Regions from separate parts of the Afifella sp. JA880 genome, predicted to be linked through region 1. Evidence: riboswitches for the same ligand, from Rfam matches in the RefSeq annotation. Region 1 holds a riboswitch; each other region holds the start of a gene.

Region 1 (5,957 bases):
AGGCGCTGACGCCTTCCCGGTCATAACCCCACTGATCATAGGCCTTTTCGTCGAGGAGGTTCTCCACGCGCCCGTAGATCTGGGTGTTGTCGGTGATGTCGTAGGAGGCGGCGACATCGACGAGCGTGTAGGGGTCGAGGGTGAGCGTCTCGCGGTTCACGTAAAGGGCGTCGGTCCACACCCAGTCCTTCTGCTCGCCGTTGTAATCGACCGACACGTTGACGTTGGCGCGGCCCTGAAGGAAGGCGTAGTTGACGACCAGACTGGCGACGTTCTGCGGCCGGCGGATCAATTCGTCGCCGGTCGGATCCTCGCCGTCCGTATAGGTGTAGGAGCCTGTCACCGTCAGATTGTCGACCGGCTCCACCGTCAGGGCGACTTCCACGCCATCGATCTTGGATTCTCCCGGCTGGTTGATCGAGGACTGGCCCGAGCCGGTGATGAGGTTGGAGATCTCCTGATTGAAATAGGTGACGTCGAGCGAGGCGCGGTTCGCCCAGAAGGCCTGCGTGACGCCGACGTCGAAGCCTTTCGCCTCTTCCGGCTCGAGATCCGGATTGCCGCGATAGGTGTTGGTGTAGCCGTAGAGTTCGAAGAGCGTCGGGTTCTTCACGCCGGTGCCGTAGGAGGCGTGGAGCTTGGTGCCGGTCTGGCGGAAATTGTAGGCGCCGGTCAGCCGGTAGGTGGTGGCATCCTCGAAGACGTCGTTCAGGTCGTGGCGGAGGCCCGCCGTCAGCGACAGGTCCTCAAACAGGCTGAGCTGATACTGGCCGATGAAGCCCGTCGAGGTGATGGAGCGATCGAAGGACGACCAGGCGCTGTCGGAGACGGCGCTGTCTTCACCCCGCTCGACCCCAAACGTGAGCGTATGCCCGGCATTGGCGATGGCGGGCGTATCGAACATGAAGGTCGAGCGGTAATCGAACTGCAGCCGTTCGCCTTCGTAAGTGCTCGTGACCGTGGTCGGGTCGAGATCGCGATAATCGCGGTTCTGATCGGTGTAGGAGATGCCGGCGAGCTGTTCCCAATGACCGTCGAGGAGCGTCACCTTCGCCTGAGCGCGGGTGAAAAGCTGGTCGCCCTTCATGTCCTGATTGGAATCGAGCGGGCCGGTATGGCCGACGGAGGGCAGAAACCCTTCCGAATCGAGATCGGTGCGCAGGCGCGTGTAGCGTGCAACGCCTGAAAGGTTCAGCCAGTCGGTGACGTCGACGCCGCCCTTGGCGAAGAGGGTGCCGTTTTCGTAGCCGTCGTCTTCCGGATTGCCGAGGCGTTCATCGGCGACCGAGATGCCGTCGGTGCGTACGCCGGAGGCGCCGGCGAGAAAATCGTAGTTGGTGCCGGCCGTCCCGATCGTGGCGTTGCCGCTCAGCGTCTTGTGCGAACCGGCTTCGAGGCGGCCCGTCAGATGCGTGCCGGGTTCGGCGCGCCGGGTGATGATGTTGACGACGCCGCCGATCGCGTCGGAGCCGTAGAGCGCGCTCTGCGGCCCGCGCAGCACCTCGATGCGCTCGATGTTGTCGGCAAGAAGATGCGCGAAATCGAATTCCGAACCGCGCGCCGGGTCGTTGACGGGGATGCCGTCGACGAAGATCTTGGTCTGGTTGCCTTCAGAGCCGCGGATCCGAAGCTGCGTGAACTGGCCGCGTGGGCCGGCCGCGTTGACGATCACACCCGGCACCTGACGCAGCGCTTCCGTCGCGTCGTGGATGTTCTGCTGTTTCAGCTCCTCGCCAGTGATGACGGTCACGGCGCTGCCGACCTGCGTGAGCGGCGTCGCCGTCAGGTTCGCCGTGACGGAGAGTTCGGGGAGTTCGATGACGTCATCGTCCTGCGCGGCGGCCGGAGAGATGCCGGCGGCGACGAAAAAGCCGGCACAAACGGCGACGAAGCGTTGCGGCGGAACGCCTTCACGCGGGGGGCGGGAGAAAAACACGGGACGACCTCAAGGGCGGCGCACGGCCGGTTGGCACATCACCGCGATCGAGGACGCTTCATGGGCGCGTGCGCATGAAGTCTACCCCATCGGCACACCCCGACCGACGTGACCGCGCGTGACCACGGTTGACGGCAGGTCTCCTGACTTGCGGGTCATGATCGCGTCGCCGCCTTCCCGGTACCCTCGGGGCCAGTGGCATTGTGACGAGCGATTCACCGCTCACAGTTGCGGGGACAGTCGCGGATTTGAGCATCGCCCGCACCGCGTTCCCTTTTGAGCCTCCAAAGAGGCACCGTCGAAAGGACGGGACCACGATCGCGACCGTCGCGTCAAGATGAATCGCAGGCGCATGGGCTTGATTGGAAGTCGCTTTCGCTTTTGGCGGCGAAGGATGAAGCTTGCCGATGGCGCCCGGCGGCGCGGCCTCCTGCGAGAATGGATGGCTCTGGGAGAGGGGGCAAAAGGCCGCAGAGGCGGGGCGCACACGGGGCCTTTGCCGGGTTTCGTGGGGCTTCCCATAGGTCGGGCGGATAGATTGGGCGTGAGAGGTTGCGCCTGAGCGATCGGCAGAAAGTCCGCCTTGACGGTGTGCGCTGCGGTGCGCTTGACGCGGGAAGGTGCTCAGGCCCTGCGCCCCTTGGGTGAGGTTTGCGCGGCTTCTGCGGCGCCGGCGAGGCAGGGCAGCTTGAGCGCTTGGGATGGGGAGGTCTCGACATGATCATGGCAGCAGAGCATTTGCGTGCTGAAACGGCGGGGAGCGCGCAATGAACGCGCCGGAGAAAAGCTCGGAGAACGGGTTGGGGCGTCCCGCCAACGGCTTTACCCGACTGATCGACTTCGTCTTTCCCGGCGACGCCAATCACCATGGCACGCTCTTCGGCGGCATCGGCCTTGCGCATATGGACAAGGTCGCCTTCCTCGTCGCCTCGCGTTACGCGCATGTCGACTTCGTCACCGCCTCCTGCGAACGCATCGATTTTCACGTCCCGGCGCATGTTGGGGAAATCGTCGAGCTGACGGGAAAGGTGGTGCGTGTCGGCCGCCGTTCGCTTGGCGTCGAGGTCGATCTCTTCGCCGAGGCGCCGTTGTCCGGCGAACGGCGCTTGTCGACGCGGGGCATCTTCAACATGGTGGCCGCCGATACGTTAGAGCGGTATGGCGGCGCGCTGCCACCCCTGTCGGACGAACCCGAGATGCCCGTGTCTGAAAGCGGCTCCTGCGAAATCGTCTTTCCCGATCAGACGAGCCATTACGGCAGCCTCTATGGCGGCCACGTCCTTGCCGCGATGGGCAAATCCGCGTTCGTCGCAGCGACCCGACATTGCCGAAAAATCGTCGTCATGGCCGCCTCGCAACGCGTCGATTTCATGGATCAGGTCGTCGCCGGCGAGATGATCGAGCTCAACCCTTCGATCGTGGCGACCGGGCGCTCCTCGATGACCGTCGAGGTGACGATGATTGCCGAGGCACTCCTGTCGGAAAACCGCAGGCTGTGCGGCAAGGGGACGTTCGTGATGGTCGCCGTCGACGAGGCCCACCGTCCGGTTGCGATCGCCTGAGCGCTTTTTGGGATTTAAGGGGATGCCGTCGGTCGGATGAGGCGAGGCGGGCGCGAGCCTCAGTCGTTTCACGGCGCCCGATCCACGAGCGCACCCTGCCGCCAATAGGCGACGACGAGGGGGATTCTCGTTCTTCAGCCCGCGATCCGGGCGCAGATCTGGCGCTGCGGTCCTGGGCCTTTCGGGGCGCGGCGGGTCCGCATCGCTTGGCGAGGCCTTTCATCCGCCCCCAATGCGATCGGTTGACGGCAAACCGTTGCGGGCTCGTTTTCCGACGCGGTCGCGGCTATTCCTGGGCCATAGTGTCGGACAGACGGCGCCAATGGCAGGCGGTATGGAACGGATCACCATCACTCTCGAAGAAGACCTCCTCAAGGAGATCGACGCTTTGAGCGAAGAGCGCGGCTATCAAAGCCGCTCCGAGGCGTTGCGCGACATGGCCCGCGAGGTTCTGGCGCGCGAGGCGACCGAATCGGGAGAGCCACTCGGCAACGACCAGCTCTGCTACGGCTCACTCACCTATGTGTACGATCACGCGATCCGCGACCTGCCGAACCGGCTCACGGACAATCATCACGCGCATCATGCGCTGTCGATCGCCACGACGCATGTGCACATCAATGCACAGAACTGCCTCGAGGTGTCGCTTCTCGCCGGCACTGCGGGGAATTTGCGCAAATTTGCCGACAGTGTCAGCAGCCAGCGGGGCGTGCGCTATGGCAAACTCCACATCATCCCGCTGATCGGACGGCTGAGCGGCCCCCTGACGGGAGCCTTGGCGGCTGGAGGGGACGCTTCCCCGCATTCCGGCGGGTCTCACGATGACCATGAGCATTGAGCGGCCTTTTCGCCGCTAACACCATTCCGCCCACGTGAAACTTGCGGTTCGAAACGGCTGAGCGGGGAAGCCGCATGGGCGGTCGTTTGACCCTGCGAAACGCCATGCTTTTTTCGGGGACCCGCAGGGCAGGGTCCCTGCCGGCGGGGTTGACACGCAGGGGAAGTATGAGGGTACTGAAATAGTTCATACTCCGTCCTTCTCCCCTCAAGGCCGATGTTTAAAACTCTCCGCGTGATCGCGTTCTGTGTGGGCGCAGCCCTTTCACTCGTGCCGCATGCGTCGGCCTCAGCCGGTGCGACCCTCACCTTTTCGTGGCCGGTCAATGTCGGCTGGCTCAACCCGCATCTTTATTCCCCGAACCAGATGTTCGCGCAGAACATGGTCTACGAGCCGCTGGTGCGCTACCGCGCCGACGGCACGCTGGAGCCGTGCCTGGCGCAATCCTGGCAATCTTCGGACGACGGCAAGACCTATACGTTCAAGCTGCGCAAAGGCGTGACCTTCTCCAACGGAGAGGTGTTCGATGCGGCGGCGGCCAAGGCCAATTTCGACGCCATTCTGGCCAATCGATCGCGCCATGCCTGGCTCGAGCTCGCCAACCAGATCGTTTCCGTCGAGGCCGTCGACAGCGACACGCTCAAACTGACGCTGAAGGACAGCTATTACCCGCTGCTGCAGGAGCTCGCGCTGCCGCGTCCCTTCCGTTTCATCGCACCTTCCATGTTCAAGAACGGCGGCACGAAGGACGGCATTCTCGAGCCTATCGGAACCGGCCCCTGGAAGCTTCAGGAAACCCGCCTCGGCGACCGGGACGTGTTCGTGCGAAACGACAGCTATTGGGGCGAAAAACCGGCTTACGAGAAAATCGTCGTGAAGGTGATCTCCGATCCGAACACGCGGGCGATCGCCTTCGAGACCGGCGAGATCGATCTGATTTACGGCGTCGATGGGCCGATCACCCCCGATACCTTCGAGCGCTTTCGGCAGATGGGCATCTACACGACGGAGCTCTCCGAGCCCTACGAAACCAAGATGCTGGCGCTCAACACCAATCGCGGCGCGACGCGCGACCTCGCCGTGCGCAAGGCGATCAATCACGCCGTCGACAAGGACAAGATGATCTCCACGGTGCTGTACGATACGCAGCTCCGCGCCGACACGCTCTTCGCTCCCAACGTTCCCTATGCCGATATCGGCCTGAAGCCGTACCTCTTCGATCCGGAAGAGGCGAAAAGGCTGCTCGAAGAGGATGGCTGGCACGCCGAAAGCGACAGGGCGATCCGCGAGAAGGACGGCGAGCCCTTGGCGATCGAGCTCTGCTTTCCGGGAACGGATGCCGTAGCGAAATCCATGGCAGAAATCATCCAGGGCGACCTTCGCAAGGTCGGCATCGACGTCAAGCTGACGGGCGAGGAAGAAAGCAGCATCTATGCGCGCCAGCGCGACGGCCGCTTCGGAATGATTTTCAACATGACCTGGGGCGCGCCCTACGATCCGCATGCGTTCGTGAGCTCCATGCGCATCCCCTCGCATGCCGATTACGAGGCGCAGCAAGGCCTCGCCGATAAGGCGAAGATCGACGCCGAAATCGGCGAGGTCCTGGTCTCGACGGATGAGA
Region 2 (5,957 bases), 1.5 Mb from region 1:
CCGCAGTCGGCCCCTCGCCCTCAAGCTTCCGTCCGCCCTCGTAGACGCCGAAAGCCGGCACGTTCTTCGGTGGCGAAGGCGCCTCGTCATACCCGAGAAGATGGCCCGAGAACCGCAACGCGTTTTCGAAATTCTCCGCCCCGCCCTCGACCAGATAGGACCAGAGAAGCCGCGTTTCGTCGGCGCCGAGCGTGCCCTCGGCCGCAAGGTCGCCGTCCCATTTGGTATCGCCCGGCATCAGCGCCACTTTGGCGCCTGAGCCGCGCGCGATCCGTAGCGTCTCCTCGACGCCGTAGCGCCAATAGCCGACGCCGCCGAGAAGCCGAACGACGATCAGCTTCGCCTCGGCCAGCACCTTCTCGACATAGAGATCGACCGAATAGGGATGCGCGAGCGACATCCAGTTGGCGAGCCGAATGGCCGGAAAATCATCCGCCAGCCGGTTCGCCGCCGCAGCCAACCCGGCAATCTCGGTGTCGGCTGCGGAAAGGATGACGATGTCGCCCGGGCTCTGATCGAGGTCGACCGCTTCGGAAGCCGCGTCGAGCCCCCGACTCTGGCCCTTGAAGATATGCAATTCAGCCTCCGAGGGCCTCCGTGACGGCCGCTCGATCGACATCGGACAGGCCGATCACCACGAGCTTCGGCTCGCCCGACGATTCACCGTTGCCGCGGTCGAACCAGCTCTCCAGCCTCTGACCCACGGCCTGGACGACCAGCGGCACCTTTTTGCCGTCGATCGCAAGGCGACCCTTGATGCGCAGAACGCCGGGCATGGCGAGCGCCTTGGTGATACGTGCTTCGGCCTCGGCCTTATCCGGCGCGGTCACGGCGATGCTGAAGGAATCGAAATCGTCGTGCTCGTGCTCCTCGCCTTCCATCTCATGGTGCGAAAGCCGGGTCTCGCTGTCGTCCTCCGCCCCGGCCCCAACACCCAGGAGGACCTCCGGCGGCACGATGCCGTGTGTGGCACGGATGAGCGACGCAGCGACGCGCTTGTCCTCTCCGACGCGCTTTTCCACGCGCAGCATGCCCGCTTCATCAACGAGATCGCTCTTTGACAGGATGATGAGATCGGCACAGCGCAGCTGATCCTCGAACAATTCCTCGATCGGATCGTCATGGTCGAGCGACTGGTCGGCTTCGCGTTGCGCGACGAGCTTCGCTTCGTCGCTCGCCATACGACCGGCCGCGACGGCCTCGGCATCGACGACGGTCACCACCCCATCGACGGTCACCCGGTCGCGGACAGCAGGCCAGGCAAAGGCTTTGACGAGCGGCTGCGGCAGAGCGAGGCCCGACGTCTCGATGACGATGTGGTCAGGCGCCTGGCCGCGTGCGAGGAGACCTTCCATCGCAGGCAGGAAATCATCGGCAACCGTGCAACAGATGCAGCCGTTGGACAACTCGACGATATCCTCCTCGCCGCAGGCAGGACTGCCGCAATCGGAAAGAATGCCGCCGTCGAAGCCGGTGTCTCCAAATTCATTGACGATGAGCGCGATCTTTCTGCCGTTCGCGTTATCGAGGATGTGACGGATGATCGTCGTCTTTCCGGCTCCAAGGAAGCCGGTGATGATCGTCGCGGGAATGCGTTCCGAAGCGTTTGTCATAAAGGAAGCTGTCCTTTCAGTGCCAGAGGCAGTCCGGCCGCCATGAAGACGACCAGCTCCGCCGAGCGGGCGATTTCCTGGTTGAGACGGCCCTGCGCATCGCGGAAGCGACGAGCCAGGGCGTTATCGGGTACGATGCCGAGGCCGACCTCGTTGGAGACAAGGACGACGGGGCCTTTCGCCGCGGCAAGGGCTGCGCAGAGGTCGCGCGTACGCACGGCGATGTCCTCTTCGGCGAACAAAATGTTGGAAAGCCAGAGCGTGAGGCAGTCGACGAGCAGGGCCCGATCCGGCGCGGCCTCCCCGGCGAGGACGTCCGCAAGCGCGACCGGCTCCTCGACGGTGCGCCATGCCGGTCCGCGCCGGGCCTGATGTGCGGCGATACGCTCACCCATCTCCGCATCGTCGTCGGCGGGAGGGCACGTCGCGACGTAGACGGGGTTGAGCCCGCTTCCCTCCACGAGGCGTTCCGCATAGGCGCTTTTTCCCGAGCGGGCGCCGCCCAAAACGAGTGCCGTGGTTATCATGCGGATTTCGCGGAGCGTTTCCGCGCCAGGGGCAAGGCAGACGACGCGAGCGGTCGGATGCTTACCGTCCAGCCGGTCGCAACAAAGGCCGCATGACCCTCGGCCATGCCTTGAACGTGAGGAAACATGACTGCCTCAATGGCAGCGCGGCAAAGATGCGTTTTCTGAAAGATCAGGCGGCAGACACCGCCCGCGTATGGAAGCGAAACCGCTTTGCACGGTGCGCAGATCGTTGGCGATCAATGCGGCGCAGCCGGCTCGAACCCTGGATGGAATCGCAGACGGAAATGTTCCGGAACTTTGCATGCTATCCCCTTTGCCGTCCCTCCGACGGCGTTCGAGTTGCCCTGGTCCGGCAGGTCTCCTGGCTTGCGGGTCTCCGCCCTTCTGCGCCTTCCCGTTGCCGGTGGCTTGTGCAGGGGGCTCGCCGCGTACAGTTGCGGGGGCAGCTGCGGATGAGGGATCCCGATCTGGGTCATCCCTGTCGCATTCCCTTTTGATCCCCAGGTGCTGTGCACCATTCGGGAACCGGAACCATTTCAAAGACTAAACGGAATCGGAAGACTGTCGCAAGCGCGATTCCGCCGATCGCTCCGTTTCGCTCATGCGTGTATCGCCCGGCGAAACGAACGGTGTCTGCGAATCGATTTTGCTGGCAACAGCCGCCTTCCCATTGCCATTTCCCGCGGGCGCGGCCACGTCGAATCGCCGCGCCACGCCCGGATAACGCGTGTAGATCCACACAGTGAACCGCCGCCGCCAACGCCGCACCGCGGGAATATCGATCGACAACACGATCAGCCCGAGCGGCAGCATCCACAGGCCGAGCACCGGCAGGAAGGCGAAGAGACCGCCGAGAACCAGCAGAATCCCGATACCAACACGCAGAAGCGGGCTGTGCGGCAGAGGCATCTGCCGGCCAAAAAGATGGAGGCGCGAGCGCCGCTTCCTGTCGTTCTTTACCACTTCAGCTTCCTGCCTGTTTTGCATGCGTCAAAAATGGGCTGCGAAAGGATGCTTGCAATGCCCGATGAGTTTGGTATATCGCGCCTCAATTCCCCGGTAGCTCAGTTGGTAGAGCAAGCGGCTGTTAACCGCTGGGTCGCTGGTTCGAGTCCGGCCCGGGGAGCCACCTTCCTTCTCTTCTCATCCCACGATCCAGTCGAAACCGTGTCTTCACGGTGGGTGCCAAAAACTGTGAGCACCCGGAACGGTCTGGCCGAGGCAACGTCGCCTGGCCATTCACACGCCGCTCCCGCTTCTATCGACAGAATCGAAAACGATCGCCGTTCGACCTCGAAGGCGGGGTTCACGAAGAGATTCGCAGCGCGCCCAGCTCCGCGCTGAATCAGGCGTCTCCAGGCCGCAGCGGATGTGCAGAACGTGATCGAGCGCAGAAATATTCGCGACGACACCTCACGCGCCATCAACGTCGATACGAAAACAACCTCATAGTTATGATATGTGCCGGCACAGGATATCGCGCCGAAATGAAGTATATTCATTTCGATTAGTTTTTCTGGACACAATATATAAGCTGGAATAAAGGGATGGCTGATATTCTACATTGAGATACGCCCTCCCCCGATGCAATGACAGACTCCCCAGACCTCTCCAGCGACGAAGAGGCGTCCGCAGGACACGTTTTCCGTATCGCCGTCGGTGACGCTCTCGTCGTGATTCTCACTTTCCTCGTGATGTTCATGGGCGTCGGCCAGCTCAGCGCTGAAGCTGGCCTTAACGCCGTGCAGACCGCATTGATGACCAGCCTCACGGTCGCCGCGCCCGCTCAGGCTGCCGCCATGCAGATCCTGACGAGCGAGGGCGCAACCGCCGGCGCCTGGGCCGCGGCCGTTGTCGCCGTCATCATCGTCAATCTCCGCTTCATCGTCATGGTCGCCTCGGTCCTGGCGCGCTTGCCGGAGACGACATTCTGGCGCGCTTTGGGCGGCGTCGGGCTGATTTCGGCAAGCTCCTTCGCCGTCATCCTCCCCCGCCTCATGGAAGAGCCGCCTCCACGGCCGATTCTCTATTGCGGCATGGTCGGAGGCATGTGCTCGCTCTCCGCCGTCATCGGCGCCGTGGCCGGCCATCAGCTCGCAGCCTCCGTGCCGGTCATCGTCGGCGCGACTTTGGGCGCCATGATCCCGATCTATTTCGCCACGCTGATCGCCCGCCAGAAGAAGCTGCGCCCTTTGATGGTGAACGCGTTCTTCGGCGCACTTCTCGTGCCGCTCGGCGTGCCCTTCATGGGCGCATCCGCGCTCCTCGTCCTGCCTCTCATCGTGGCAGGCCTCAGCATGCTGGTCGATCAAGGAAAACAAGGAAATGCCTGACGTTCTCTCTCAATGGCAGCTTTGGGCGGTGGCGGCCGGCGCCGGCCTTGGGACGCTTATGTTGCGGCTCGTGCCGCTGTTTGCCCGAGAGGCGATTGGTGGCGAACGCATCCGCGAATTCTTCGACCGGGCAGGCTACGGCATTCTAGGCGGCATCGTCGCGACATCGGCTTTGCGCTCAGGCCAGGGCCTGTTTCACGGCGCGCCCCTCGTCGGATCCGTGGTCGCAATCGTCTGCGTGGTCATCGCCTTCACGATCGCCGTGTGGAAGGGCGGCACGATCGTGCCGACCCTCATCGGCCTTGCGGGTTTCGTGGCGGCCGGCCTCCTCTATCTCGGCTGACCGCCCCATTCGCGCAAACGCGCCGTCTATGCCGTCCGCTGAATGATCGGATAAGACCGCTTCACGGACACCGCGATAATGGCGGCGAGACCGGCTTTGACGAGATCCCCCGGAATGAAGGCCGCCGAGGCGATCGCAGTCTTCGTCAGCGGCAGGCCGACATTGACCGCGGTCCACGGGATACCGATCGCATAAAGAACCACGATGCCGCCGAGCGCGCAAAAGACGAACGACGTGATGACATTGAGTCGGTTCCAGCCCCATTCGTGCAAAGCGCCGACGGCGAAGGCGGCCGCGACCCACCCGAAAAGGTAACCGGCGGTCGGACCGAAGAAGACGCCGAGCCCGCCGCGACCGGCGGCAAGGAGCGGCAATCCGACGGCAACGAGCGCGAGGAAGAGCAGGATCGACAGCGCGCCCCGACGCGCCCCGAGGATGGCACCAGCCAGCATCGGCCCCATCGACTGAGCCGTGACAGGCACGCCGATCAGCGGCAGCATCACCGGCGGGAAAATTCCGAGCGCAGCCATGAAGGCCGCGAAAAGAGCGATATAGACTATGTCTTTAGTTGTGGTTCCGCGTCGTTGCATGACATCCTCGCATTGGACGTATTCGGCTCCAGGACGAAGCGCGGGGGCAACTCGCCTTCGTCGCCGGAGTGATCACTGTAGGGCGAGCGCGCATCGATCGCATCGGCAACATCGCTGGCCATTCGAAGGGTCCGGACGATAAGCGGCAAGGCGAGCGCGAGGGGATTGGCTCCAAGCCCCCTCGCCCGCTGCGCGTCGCGAATATCGTTTGCCTGTTGGGCAATGACCGGGATGAACCGGAGCGCCAGAGAAAACGCGAGCCCGACCTTGGCGGGATTGACGCCGAAACGCCGAAACGGCGTCAGCGCCTTTTCGACAGCCGCGATCAGCGCATCGGTGCGCGTCGTCAGGGTCACGAACGCGGCCAGAAGGATGAGCGTTGAGATCCGCAAGACGACGAGAGCGGCGAGCTCCCATGACTGCCAGACGCCCTGGACGATGAAGAGGAGCACCAGCAGCCACAACAGCGGACGCAATTGCTGGAACGCCTGCCGCTGCGAAATGCCTGCAAGCCAATAAAGCAGGAGCGTCGCGAGAAATGCGCCGGC
Region 3 (5,957 bases), 780 kb from region 1:
GCCGTCACAGATCGAAGCGGCGCTCCCGGAATCGGAGCCTGAACGCGTCATTTTGATCGGCACCGGCAGTTCGATGAATGCGCTCCTTGCCGCCTCCGACAGCTTTTCCGGTCTCCCTGCCGAGCTTGCGTTGCGCAGCCCGCTGACCTTCCTGGCCGAGGCCGGCGAGCGCCGCGTCGCCAAGAGCCTTGCCATCGTCTTGTCCCAGTCGGGCAACAGCAGCGATACGATCGCAGCGACGAAACAGGCCCGCAAAGAGGGCATGGATGTCATCGTGGTGACGGCCGGACGAGATGCGCCGCTTGCCGCCTGTGATGTGAAGCTCGTCTGGCTTCCGGTCGAGGACGAGACCGTTGGGCCGAAGACCAAGGGCTACACGGCGAGCGTTCTGGCGCTTCGCTTGATCGGCATGGCGCTGAGCGGCAAGAAGATGCCGACAGCGGCGCGTGGTTTCGTCGACGGTTATGCGCAGCTGATCGAAACGGCGCGCATCTGGTCGACCAACATGGCACCGAAGCTCGCCGGTGCCGATGTGATCGCAGTGCTGGGGCAGGGACGGCATTACGGTTCTGCCCTGGAGGGCTCGTTGAAAGTGGCGGAAATGGCCGGCATTCCCTCCTTCGGCCTCGAAACCGAGGAGGCGAGCCACGGCCGTCTGCACGGCCTCACTAAGAAGAGCGTGACGATTGCGCTTGCTTCGAACGCGGACGAGCTTGATCTGGCACGCCGTGTCGTGGCGGCAATGGCGCATTACGGCCTGACCGGCTTCATCTTCGATCTCGCCGGCAAGGAGCCTGAGGGGATCGTCTGGCCGGCGTCGGAAGAGCCGACGCAAGGTCTCGATACCTTGAGCGCCGTCGTGCCGTTTCAGTGGCTCGCAGTCGATCTTGCCGCGGAACGCGGTCTCGTGCCGGAGGATATGCCTTATCCGGGCATGACGCAGCGGCTCGGCATCAAGGTCGGAGAGGCCGTTTGACGCCCGAGTTCCTTTTTGCGGTCGATGTCGGTGGATCCTCGGTAAAGCTTGGTATCGTCGACGGCAACGGCGTCGTCGTTGCCAAGAGCGCGCTTCCCTTTCGTTCGCTGGCAAGCTTCGAAGCCCTCGTGGAGGGGGCTGCCGAAAGCCTCGATGCTTTGGCGCGTACGGTCTCAGCCGCGCCCGAAGCGATCGGGATCGCAGCACCGGGCTATGCCGATCCCGCCACCGGCCTGCCGCTCGACGGCACCGGAAATGTTCCGCTTCTTAAGGGCGGCTCGCTTGCGGCTGAGCTCGCCAGACGTCTGAACGTGCCCGCGGCAACGGACAACGACGCAATCTCTGCCACGCTCGGCGAATTGGAGTTCGGTGTCGGCAGGCGCGTTTCGAGCTTTGCCCTCATCACGGTCGGCACCGGTATTGGCGGCGCCCTCGTCATCGATCGACGTATCGTGCGCGGCCGTGATGGCAAGCCGCCGGAATTCGGCGCCATGGTTTTAGAGCCCGGTCATCCGTATGAACGCTATGGTCTTCACGGTACGTTTGAGGATCTCGCCGGTGGCAAGGCCGTCATCGCCGCCTATGCCGCGGAGACCGGAGAAGCGGCCGAAGATCTCAACATGAGCCTTTTACGCGAACGCGCTCTGGCCGGTGATGCACGAGCCGACGCGGCGTTCGAGACGATGGGGCGCTACATCGCCCAGGCATTCGGGACGATGATCAACCTCACCGCCATCGAGCTTTGCGTCGTCGGCGGGGGCATCTCGCTCGCCGGAGGCTTTCTGCTGGACCGTATCCGTCGCCACCTTCGGGCAAACACCTGGCCGTATCTGTTTGATGATGCCCGGATCTTGGCGACCGAGCATGGTAACGATTCCGGCCTCATCGGAGCGGCGGCCATGGTGCGCCGCCGTCTCAATCCTGTGGCGGGCGAAAACGTCCCCGTCATCAAACCATCGGCATTCGGTTGAACGAGGTGACCGCCATGGCCCGAGAGCTGCAAGTTGAACTTCGAGGCGTGCGTAAGAAGTTCGGGGCCGCGGAGGTGATCCGCGGTGTCGACCTTGGTGTCGAGCCCGGAGAATTCGTCGTCTTCGTCGGACCGTCGGGATGCGGGAAGTCGACGCTCCTGCGCTTGATTGCGGGGCTGGAGGAGATCACCTCCGGCGACCTTTTGATCGAGGGGCGTTCGGTGAAGGATTTGTCGCCTGCCAAGCGCGGCATCTCGATGGTGTTCCAGTCCTACGCGCTCTATCCGCATCTGAGCGTGGAAAAGAATATGGGCTTCGGCCTGAAGCAGGCGAAGGTCGAGAAGTCGGAGATCAAGCGGCAGGTCACGGAAGCGGCAGAAATGCTGCGCCTGTCGGAGCTTCTCCAGCGCAAGCCGCGGCAATTGTCCGGCGGCCAACGTCAGCGTGTCGCCATCGGCCGTGCGATTGTGCGCGATCCGAAGGTCTTCCTGTTCGACGAGCCTTTGTCCAACCTCGACGCAGCTCTGCGCGCCCAGATGCGCATCGAGATCGCGCGCCTGCATCGCGACATGGACGCCACGATGATCTACGTCACGCACGACCAGACCGAGGCGATGACGCTCGCCGACCGCATCGTGGTGTTGAACGAGGGGCGCATCGAGCAGGTGGGCACGCCGCTCGAACTCTATGGCAAGCCGAAGACCCGTTTCGTGGCGAGCTTCATCGGCAGCCCGCAGATGAACTTCCTGCCGGTGCGCGTCGCCGGAGCGTCGGAGGGAGGTCCTCGCCTCAAGCTCCCAAACGGGGTCGAAATGGCTTTTCCGGAAGCGCCGGCAGCGGCGATCGATCAGGACGAAATCGCACTTGGCATCCGCCCCCATGAGATCGAGTTCAGCCGCGAGAAAACCGAGGGCATTGCGGCCGAGATCGTGGTTGTCGAGGCTTTCGGCAACCATACGCTTCTCTATGCCAATATCGGCGAGGATGATCTTGTGACCGTCGAGACGGCCGGGATCAGCGATGTGACGACGGGCGAGCGCGTTTGGCTGAGTTTCGATCCCGCCCATTGTCATTTCTTCGACAAGGACGGGCAGGCTTTATAGCTCAGGCGGATGCTTTGACGGTATCGCCCGTCCCTGTGTTCGAAGAGGCGGTGCCGAGGAGGTCGCGAGCAGGTGCGGTGGCAGTCCGCCTCTGTTGCGGAAACCCTGTACTAAAAGGCGCTATCCGTCCCACTGGGCGGTGCATCTGACGCCTCACGGAGAGGTTATCGCGGCCGGCAATATGCGGCGTTATGGCCGGGTGTATGCCCAAGTATCTGTAGATATCGTCATGCATCAAAGTATTGGGCTTAGATGTTGATGTAAATATTACGGATATTGGAGCGCGGCGTGGCCATTCTATGGCAAAAAGCAACCTATGCGCGCTGTTAATAAACCAAAGATAGAATTTTTTCCTGTTACACGTGGGTAACGAAAGCGTTAGCGGCCTTGCCGACTTGACATATGCCTCTCTTGGCGCCAGTAAAAGCCCGTTACCGGTTTCCGAGCGCGAGAGTGCAAGGATGAAAAGGGAATACGGTGAGGCCTGCCAAAAAGGGACCGAAACCGTAGCTGCCCCCGCAACTGTGAGCGGAGAGCAGGGCTGGGAGTGCCACTGGCGCGAAAGTGCTGGGAAGGTAGCCCTTGCTTGGTGCCGCGAGCCAGGAGACCTGCCGGTGATGTGCGTCGGGCTGTGTGGGCTGTCGGCGTACAACGAGGGATGTCGGGGTTTGCATCCAGCGACGAAAATCACGGTGGGCAGCGCTTGCGCTTGCTTGTCATCTTTCGGCGTTGGGCAGGTCGGTCATCCTGATGGAAGAGCATTTCCCAACTCATAAGTGGCGGATCCAGGACTTCGTCGACGTCCCGACGTTGCAGAGGATCCAGGACACTTTTGCCAAGGCCATGGATATGGCGGCGGTGACAGTTGGTCGCGACGGGGTTCCCGTCACCAAAACAAGCAATTTCCAGCCTGTGTGTCGTTTGATGCGCTCCACCCCCGAAGGGTTGCGGCGCTGTCATGCATGCGATGCCTGCGGGGGCCTCGCCGCCTACCGGTCTGGCCGGCCGGCAACCTATGTCTGCCATGCCGGGCTCGTCGACGTCGCCGCGCCGATCATCATCGAGGATGAATATCTCGGCTGCCTCTTGTGCGGCCAGGTGATGCTCGAAAGTGAACGCGAGCGCACGATCCAGAACGTGCTCGACCGAAACGGTTCAATTGGCATTGCTCCGGCTGAACTCGAGGAAGCCGTCTATGCCATGCCGGCGGCCGATCGAGATCGCCTCGATTCCGCTGTCGAGATGCTGATGCTGGCGGCGAGCCACATCATCGAGATTGGCAAGACGAACCTGATCCAGGCGCGCCTCCTCAAAGAGGTGAAAGCCAAAGCCGCGACGGAAAAGGCGCTGCAGGATGCGCAGTTGCGGGCGTTGCAGGCGCGCGTCAATCCGCATTTCCTGTTCAATTCCTTGACGCTCATTGGCTACACGGCTTTCGAGGAGAAGGCGGTGAAGACCGAGGAGGTCGCTTACATGCTGAGCGACATCCTCCGCTACAGCCTGCGCAATCTCGCCACTTCGGTGCCGCTCAGCGAAGAATTCGACATGATCGAACGCTGCTTGCGCCTCCACCAGCTTCGCTTCGGCGACCACCTGAGCATCGAAGTCGATCTCGACGAAAGCCTGCGCAATTGGCCGGTCCCGTGCATGGTTCTGCAGCCGCTTGCCGAGAACGCTATCGTGCATGGGGTGGAAGCGCTCTCGCGGCCGGTGCGTGTGCGCGTTTCGGCCCGGAGGGTAGGCGATCGCGGCTTGATCGAGGTTTATGACAACGGCGCGGGGATGAGCGAGGCTCAGGTCGCCGCGCTCAACAACGATCGTTGTGTCCTGCAGCAGGCGGAGCGCAGCCGCGCGGCTCTCGGACTGCAAAGTGTCATCACCCGGCTCGACAGCGAGTACGGCAACGACTTCGATCTAAAAGTAACAAGCAGATTGAATGAGGGAACCCGAATTGAGCTTTCCTGGCCACTCGGCGACTATGCGCAGCTCGAAAATGCTTGAGCTCGCACGCACTGAGCGTTTTGCGTCCATGTTTCAAGGCGCTTTTCAACAGGAGTCCTCGGTTCGGCCCGGCCTTTTGGTGGCCGACGACACGCCCATCATTCGCTCGACGGTCAGCCGCGTCGTGGCGGCTGAGGCGCTCGACTTCGCCAATGTCTGGGAGGCCAAGAACGGCTCCGAGGCGGTGGAGCTGGCGCGGCGCGAGCGGCCTGAGCTTATTCTGATCGACATCAAGATGCCCGGCGTGGACGGGTTGGAAGCGGCGGCGATCATCAAGGCCGAGCTGCCGCGCACGCGGCTCATCTTCCTCACGGCTTATGATGAATTTGCCTATGTGCAACGCGCTCTCAAGATCGGTGCGCTCGACTATCTTCTGAAGCCGATCCGTCCGGCGAAGCTTGGCGAATTGTTGCGGAAGCTCCACGGTGAGATCTGCACGGAATTGAGTGCGTCCTCGTCCGCCGCCGATGCGGAGATCGCGCGGGACGTGACGTCGGCTGCCACGCCCTGTGCGCCGGAGAGAGATCCGGTCAAGCGTGCGATCGCCTTCATTTCCGAAAACTATGCCGATGAAAACATGTCGCTCTCGGCTGTCGCCAATGTCGCGCATCTCAGCCCGTCGCACCTCGCGCACCGTTTTCGCGAATGTGTCGGCATCAGCTACAAGCAGTTTCTCACCGAGAAGCGCATCGAGGCGGCCAAGGATCTGCTCTTGACGACCGACACGACCAACGAAGCGGTCGCCGAGCAGGTCGGCTATGCCAACGTCACCAATTTCTATCGCCTGTTCCAGCGCGAGACGGGGATGACGCCGGCGCAGTTCCGCCGAAGCGAGAAGGAGCCGGTGCCGGACGCGCAATGATCTTCGCGCCGCCTATTTCTGGGGCGGCGCGCCTGTTTTGTCTT
Region 4 (5,957 bases), 1.5 Mb from region 1:
TGAAGGTGTCGAGGGCGCGGGGTAGGGGTCGAGAGAAGGGGTTGATGGTGCCGGTTTCCGGAGTTTTCGGCTTTCGCCTTTACCCTCACTTTCCCGCTTGCGCCGGCGGCCTCAGCCTCCTAGTTTCCGCCAAATTACGGCGTCGGGGCATAGCGCAGTCTGGTAGCGCACCTGCTTTGGGAGCAGGGGGTCGCAGGTTCGAATCCTGCTGCCCCGACCATTTAAGCGACGGCCACGAGACGGATCGTGCGGCTGCTGTTGCGGGACCGCTCCCGTTACACATGCCGCAGGCCGGCGCGCAGACAATCTCGTCGTCCCGCGTCGGAATGAAGCCGGTCGCAAGCGCCGCCATCGCGGCCGCACCGCTCTAAATCGCGGGTTTCAGCGCCTTGAGCGCCACGGCGATCCCGGTGATGAACCCGCCGCCGACGACGGCAATGACCAAAGTCTCGATATCCGGAAGATTGTCGAAAATCTCCAGGCCGGCGGTTCTCTGGCCGGCAGTGATCAGGGGGTCAGCGAAGGAGTGGAAGTAAAGCGCGCGGTCTTCTCGGCATAAGCGTGTGCGCCGGCATCGGCCTCGTCGAAATTTGGGCCGCCAATCACCGTCTCGGCACCCCAGCGGCGCATCTTGTCGACTTTCTCGGCCTGAACGTCTTCCGGCAGGAAGATGGTGGCCGGGACGCTCTTAAGGCTTGCAGTGCGGGCGACGGAGAGGCCGTGATTGCCGCCCGAAGCCGCCACAAGGCCGCGCGCGACATCCTTTGGATCGGAGGAGAGAGCGGCCCCGCGCACCTCGTCGCCGAAGGTTGTCGCAAGCTCGGCTGGGTGGCCGCGCAGATGCTTCTCGACCGGCCGCAGGAAACGCAGCCGGAGGAAACGCAGGCGCGACATGCGATCCGGAACATCCCGCTGCGTCTGATCGAGCGCGGGTCGACGTAAGGCGCGGGGGCGCGAGACTCTACGTCAGGGATGTTGGTGGAGGTTCGATCCTTCGACGCCAGTGATGATGAGGTCGATGTCGTCCGAGGGGTGTGGTCTCCCCAGATATTTAGATCCTGACGATTGGTATCCCACGATTCTGATCATGTTGCCGCCGGCGTCATTCGAGAAGTCGATGGAGCCGCCATTGTTGCTCTCCTGCTGGAGAGAAATCATATTGTTGCTGACATTCTCCCCACGCGTATGGTCGCCGAGCTGAATGCCGACGCTGGTGGGCAACGTTCCCGGATCGTTGTTCATCGCGGATCCGCATATGTAGTTCGACGGGCCCCTGATCAGAATGAGAGGGCCGGGTGAAAACCTGTTGTAATAGGCATTGTCGCAAGCAAACTGGTTCATGGACGCGCCCGTGTTCAACAGGACGGGTGGGCCGAAACTTCCTTCGAAATTGGATGAGGTGAACGTCGACCCCCATCCTTCGACATCCAGGGCGTTGCGCATCCGGTTTGTTGCCGTCGACCTGTGCCAGGCGTGAAATCCCTTGGCGCGGACGTTGGTATGCCTGCCGAGATACATTCCCGCATAGGTGTCGTGGGCTCCCTGTCCGGCATCGACGATGATGACATTGTCGAAGTTGGAATCGTGCGGGCCGTTATTGAATATGCCGGTAGCGTTCACGGTATAGACGAGAAGGTTGTTCACGTAAGATTCCATCGGGCCGCGCGTGGCATTACCTCCTTCTGTGTGCCATCCATTGCCTCCGCACTCAGTCAATTCGACTTGATCAACTGTAAACCGATATCCGTAGGTGCCGAGGCAATCGACATGCCTGTGCGACAGACTTCCTTTGATCGTGATGTCTTTCAACGCCCAATCAAAGATCCCGGCTGAGGCCTTTGTCTTGAAGAGTGAATAAGCATTCGACGGGCCGTAAACGATGGCGTCGGCCGAATTGCACGCGCTTCCGTCCAATATTGTGACGTTTCGACCTGCGCCGGTTATGTGGATTTTCGATCTGAGGATCAGGCCGCAAACCGGGTAGGTGCCGGGCGGTATGTAAAGTGTGCCGCCGCCCTGTGACGACAGGGCCTCGATAGCATTCTGCGCCGCGGACGTGTTCTGCGCCTGGGTGCCACTGGTCGATGCGCCGAAGTCCGTCAGGGTCACAAACTGACCGGCTTTTGCTGCCTGTGCCCGGCCGGCCGGCGCTCCCGTTCCGATCTGTGCGGGTGAGGACGTGTCGAAAGGAATGACGTCGGCGGCTCTCGCGGCGGACATAAAGCCTGTGCAAACAAGGAGAATTGCACCGAGATATCTGCGGGTGTTGTGCATTTTGATCCGTCCATATCTCTGGGGCGGTGTTGCGATGTTCCGCGGACGTTTACGGGAGCCGCGGGAGAAAAGCACGGGTCAGGGCTTTGCGGGGCGCTCGTGGGAGGCTCCGGCCGCTTCGGCTCCACGTGACCGAAGTCCGACGTATGCGTGCCTGAAAGATCGCGGGCGTGGCGCGCCGCCTTGTTTGAGCTTGCGCAACCGGGACGGAATGTGGCGCGCATCCGGCTTGACACTCCGACACCATCCAGCCTTTATCTCTGTCGATGGTTTCCAGCGAAACGAAGACTTCGCTGGATGAAAAGGGAATACGGTGCGGTGTAGCCAGTAGGCGCCAAATCCGTGACTGCCCCCGCAATTGTGAGCGGAGAGCGACCCCGAACGATGCCACTGGGCGTGCGACGGAGACCGTCTGGCGCCTGGGAAGGCTCGGGGAAGCAGAGACCCGCAAGTCAAGAGACCTGCCATCATCATGCAACCAGACCCGGCGGGGATGTCGGGGGAAGGATCGAGATGACAATCTTGTCGTCGACGACAATGCGCGAGTCTCTTTTCGGGCAATCCATTCCGCCTGCCCCCGCGGTTCTCTCTTGGAACCAGGATAGCGGACACAATGCACCGAAACGTCGCGATCGGCCTTGCAGCACTGGCCAGTCTTTCGCTCATCGACGCCGCGCATGCGAACGAAACCAGCTACCCGCTGAGCATCGACAATTGCGGACAAACCATCACGTTCGAGGCTGCGCCTGAGCGCGATGTCACGGTCGGCCAGTCTGCGACTGAGATTCTCTACTCGCTCGGCCTTGGCGACAAGGTCGTCGGGACCTCAGTCTGGTTCAGCGATGTGCTGCCGGAGTTTGCCGAACTCAACAGCGGCATCGAGCGGCTCGCCGACAACGATCCAAGTTTCGAAAGCGTCGTTGCCAAGAAGCCGGGCCTCGTGGCGGTTTCCTATGAGTGGCATATCGGGCCGCAGGGCATCGTCGGGACCCGCGAGCAGTTCCATGACGTCGGCATCCCGACCTACATCCTTCCGACCGATTGCGTGAAAGACAATTCCGCCGGCGTCGATGGCACCAGGCTCGAGATGTACAACACCGACGCCCTCTATCGTGCGATCCGCGAACTTGCGGAGATCCACGACGTCACGGCGGAGGGCGAGGCGCTCATCAGCGATCTTTCGCAGCGCGAAGCCGCTGCGGTGGAGAAAGCGAAAGAAGCGAAGGCGGACGACGTTTCCGCGGTCTTCTGGTTTTCGTCTGCCGAAATGGACGTCGATCCCTACGTCGCCGGGCGCAAGGGCGTTCCGGGCTGGATGATGGAGAAGCTCGGCGTTCGCAACGTCGTAGAAAGCGACGAGGAATGGCCGACCGTTGGCTGGGAGACGATCGCCAAGGCCAACCCCGACATCATCGTCGTCGCCAAGATGACCCGCCGCCGCTTTCCTGCCGACGACGTCGAAAAGAAGCTCGAATTCGTGAAGACGGATCCGGTCGCCAAGGAAATGGAAGCCGTCAAGGCGGGGCGGATTCTCGTCATGGACGCCCATTCCATGGATCCCTCCATCCGCAACATCTCGGCACTCGAGATGCTCGCCGATGAACTTCCCAAGCTGAAATAGCAGAGCCCGATCATGGCCACTCAACGACCCGGCCGCTGGCCGGGTCTTCTGACATCGTTGTCGTCGAAACTCGCAATTCTGGGGGCCGCTCTGATCCTCGGGGCTGCGATCGGAGAGACACGCATCCCGTTGGAAACGGTCGGGCAGGTGCTTGCCATGAAGGTGTTCGGGGGAAGCTATCCTGTCGATCCGATCGACCAGGGCATCGTCTGGAATTACCGCTTCAGCCGGGCAATCGTCGCGGCCTCCTGTGGCGCAGGCCTGGCCGTCTCGGGGCTGGTGCTTCAGACCCTGCTGCGCAATGTGCTTGCTGACCCTTACATTTTGGGGATCTCTGCCGGCGCATCGACCGGAGCTGTGGCTGTTACCATCGCCGGCATCGGCGGCGGTCTCGTGTCGCTCTCGGCCGGCGCTTTCGTCGGCGCCCTCGTGGCGTTTGCGCTCGTCATCGCTCTGGCGCGGGCCGCCGGTGGCTTTGCGGGGACATCGACCGGTCAGGTGATCCTTGCCGGCGTGGCCGGGGCCCAGCTTTTCAATGCGCTCACGTCGCTGATCATCGCGCACTCGGCCAATGCCGAACAGGCGCGCGGCATCATCTTCTGGCTGCTCGGCAATCTGTCCGGTGTGCGCTGGCCTGATGTGTGGCTCGCCGCACCCGTCGCGATCCTGGTGTTTGTCATCATCACGGTCCATGCGCGGGCGCTCGACGCGTTCGCCTTCGGATCGGATGCTGCTGCCTCCCTGGGCATCAACGTGCTGAAGACGCAGGCGATCTTGATCGGGGCGGCGGCTCTGGTGACGGCCGTTATGGTCAGCATCGTCGGTGCAATCGGCTTCGTTGGACTGGTTGTCCCGCATGCGGCAAGGCTTCTGGTCGGTCCGCGCCATGGCCGGCTCATCCCGATGACTGCGATCACCGGCGCCGTTTTTCTCATCTTCGCCGACATCGTGTCGAGAATCATCATTCCAGGCCAGGTTCTGCCGATCGGTGTGGTGACGGCGCTCGTCGGTGCGCCGGCCTTCGCGCTGATCCTGGTGCGCGGTCGCGGAGACGCGCGATGACGCTGACGGCGCATGCTCTCGGCTGGTCCGCCGGCCGCACTCCGATCGTGTCGGACATCGATCTGAAGATCGAGCCTGGCGAACTTTTCGGTCTCGTCGGACCGAACGGCTCCGGCAAGTCGACATTGTTGCTGCTACTCTCGGGATTGCGGAAACCATCCCGCGGCCGGGTGATGGTCGGCGATATCGATATCCGAAAAATCACGCGGTGCGAGGTCGCGCGGCGGATCGCTATCGTCGCCCAGCAGCTCGATACCTCCGACCGGCTTACCGTTCGCGAGACGGTCGAGCTCGGGCGCACGCCATGGCTGGGACCTCTTACTCCCTTCAGCGCGGACGACGATGAAATCGTGGAGAAGGCGCTCGCCGAAACCGGCGTTGCGCATCTCGCCGAGCGTCGATGGCAGACGCTTTCAGGCGGCGAACGTCAGCGCGCCCATATTGCCCGCGCTCTGGCCCAAAAGGCCGACATCCTGATCCTGGATGAACCCACGAACCATCTCGATATCCACCACCAGCTTTCAATTCTCGCGCTGGTCCGGCGCCTTCCGATCACGGTGGTCGTCGCTCTGCACGACCTCAATCAGGCGATGGTGTGCGACCGGCTGGGGTTAATGGCGAAAGGCCAATTGGAGGCGGTCGGCACCCCCAAAGACATTCTGACCGCCACTCGGATCGAACGGGTTTTCGACGTCTGCTCGCGCTCAATCGGCGACCCGGCGAACGGCGAGCCCATCCTGCGCTTTGCACTATCACAAGAGAATAATCTTGTAGGAGTTTGATCATGAAGGGGTTTGTGGTTCTGGCGCTCGTGCTTGTGAGCAGTTTCGCGCATGCCGAGACCTTCGAGGTGAAGATGCTGAACCGGGGAGAGAAGGGCGCGATGATCTATGAGCCGGATTTCCTGCGCGTGGCGCCGGGCGACACGATCCGTTTCCTTGCGACGACGCCGGGTCATAACGCCCGGACCATCGCCGGGCTGGCGCCCGAAGGTGCGGAG

The links. A riboswitch is a leader RNA that binds a small molecule or an ion and turns the genes downstream of it on or off. The one in region 1 is predicted to bind cobalamin.
Region 2: it holds a riboswitch for cobalamin, as region 1 does, so the genes downstream of both, cobU (bifunctional adenosylcobinamide kinase/adenosylcobinamide-phosphate guanylyltransferase) here and NYQ83_RS07525 (TonB-dependent receptor plug domain-containing protein) in region 1, are expected to answer to the same signal.
Region 3: it holds a riboswitch for cobalamin, as region 1 does, so the genes downstream of both, NYQ83_RS03800 (PocR ligand-binding domain-containing protein) here and NYQ83_RS07525 (TonB-dependent receptor plug domain-containing protein) in region 1, are expected to answer to the same signal.
Region 4: it holds a riboswitch for cobalamin, as region 1 does, so the genes downstream of both, NYQ83_RS00280 (ABC transporter substrate-binding protein) here and NYQ83_RS07525 (TonB-dependent receptor plug domain-containing protein) in region 1, are expected to answer to the same signal.

What each region holds. Positions count from the first base shown of each region.
Region 1 covers NZ_JAOANH010000001.1:1,589,998-1,595,954, reverse strand. Annotated here, with positions in the region: gene NYQ83_RS07525 (TonB-dependent receptor plug domain-containing protein) at 1-1,936, opposite strand, end outside; cobalamin riboswitch at 2,052-2,251, opposite strand; gene NYQ83_RS07520 (acyl-CoA thioesterase) at 2,704-3,498, shown strand; gene nikR (nickel-responsive transcriptional regulator NikR) at 3,833-4,336, shown strand; gene nikA (nickel ABC transporter substrate-binding protein) at 4,553-5,957, shown strand, end outside.
Region 2 covers NZ_JAOANH010000001.1:84,848-90,804, reverse strand. Annotated here, with positions in the region: gene cobN (cobaltochelatase subunit CobN) at 1-577, opposite strand, end outside; gene cobW (cobalamin biosynthesis protein CobW) at 579-1,613, opposite strand; gene cobU (bifunctional adenosylcobinamide kinase/adenosylcobinamide-phosphate guanylyltransferase) at 1,610-2,140, opposite strand; cobalamin riboswitch at 2,477-2,688, opposite strand; gene NYQ83_RS17810 (hypothetical protein) at 2,687-3,106, opposite strand; tRNA gene NYQ83_RS00505 (tRNA-Asn) at 3,197-3,272, shown strand; gene NYQ83_RS00500 (AzlC family ABC transporter permease) at 3,733-4,476, shown strand; gene NYQ83_RS00495 (AzlD domain-containing protein) at 4,469-4,819, shown strand; gene NYQ83_RS00490 (biotin transporter BioY) at 4,846-5,349, opposite strand; gene NYQ83_RS00485 (energy-coupling factor transporter transmembrane component T family protein) at 5,376-5,957, opposite strand, start outside.
Region 3 covers NZ_JAOANH010000001.1:814,414-820,370, reverse strand. Annotated here, with positions in the region: gene NYQ83_RS03815 (SIS domain-containing protein) at 1-976, shown strand, start outside; gene NYQ83_RS03810 (ROK family protein) at 973-1,947, shown strand; gene NYQ83_RS03805 (ABC transporter ATP-binding protein) at 1,962-3,050, shown strand; cobalamin riboswitch at 3,469-3,681, shown strand; gene NYQ83_RS03800 (PocR ligand-binding domain-containing protein) at 3,801-5,051, shown strand; gene NYQ83_RS03795 (response regulator) at 5,131-5,913, shown strand; gene eutJ (ethanolamine utilization protein EutJ) at 5,926-5,957, opposite strand, start outside.
Region 4 covers NZ_JAOANH010000001.1:41,562-47,518, forward strand. Annotated here, with positions in the region: tRNA gene NYQ83_RS00265 (tRNA-Pro) at 144-220, shown strand; gene NYQ83_RS17805 (pyridoxal-phosphate dependent enzyme) at 368-622, opposite strand; gene NYQ83_RS00270 (pyridoxal-phosphate dependent enzyme) at 508-894, opposite strand; gene NYQ83_RS00275 (glycosyl hydrolase family 28-related protein) at 967-2,274, opposite strand; cobalamin riboswitch at 2,525-2,758, shown strand; gene NYQ83_RS00280 (ABC transporter substrate-binding protein) at 2,888-3,895, shown strand; gene NYQ83_RS00285 (FecCD family ABC transporter permease) at 3,908-4,957, shown strand; gene NYQ83_RS00290 (ABC transporter ATP-binding protein) at 4,954-5,739, shown strand; gene NYQ83_RS00295 (pseudoazurin) at 5,742-5,957, shown strand, end outside.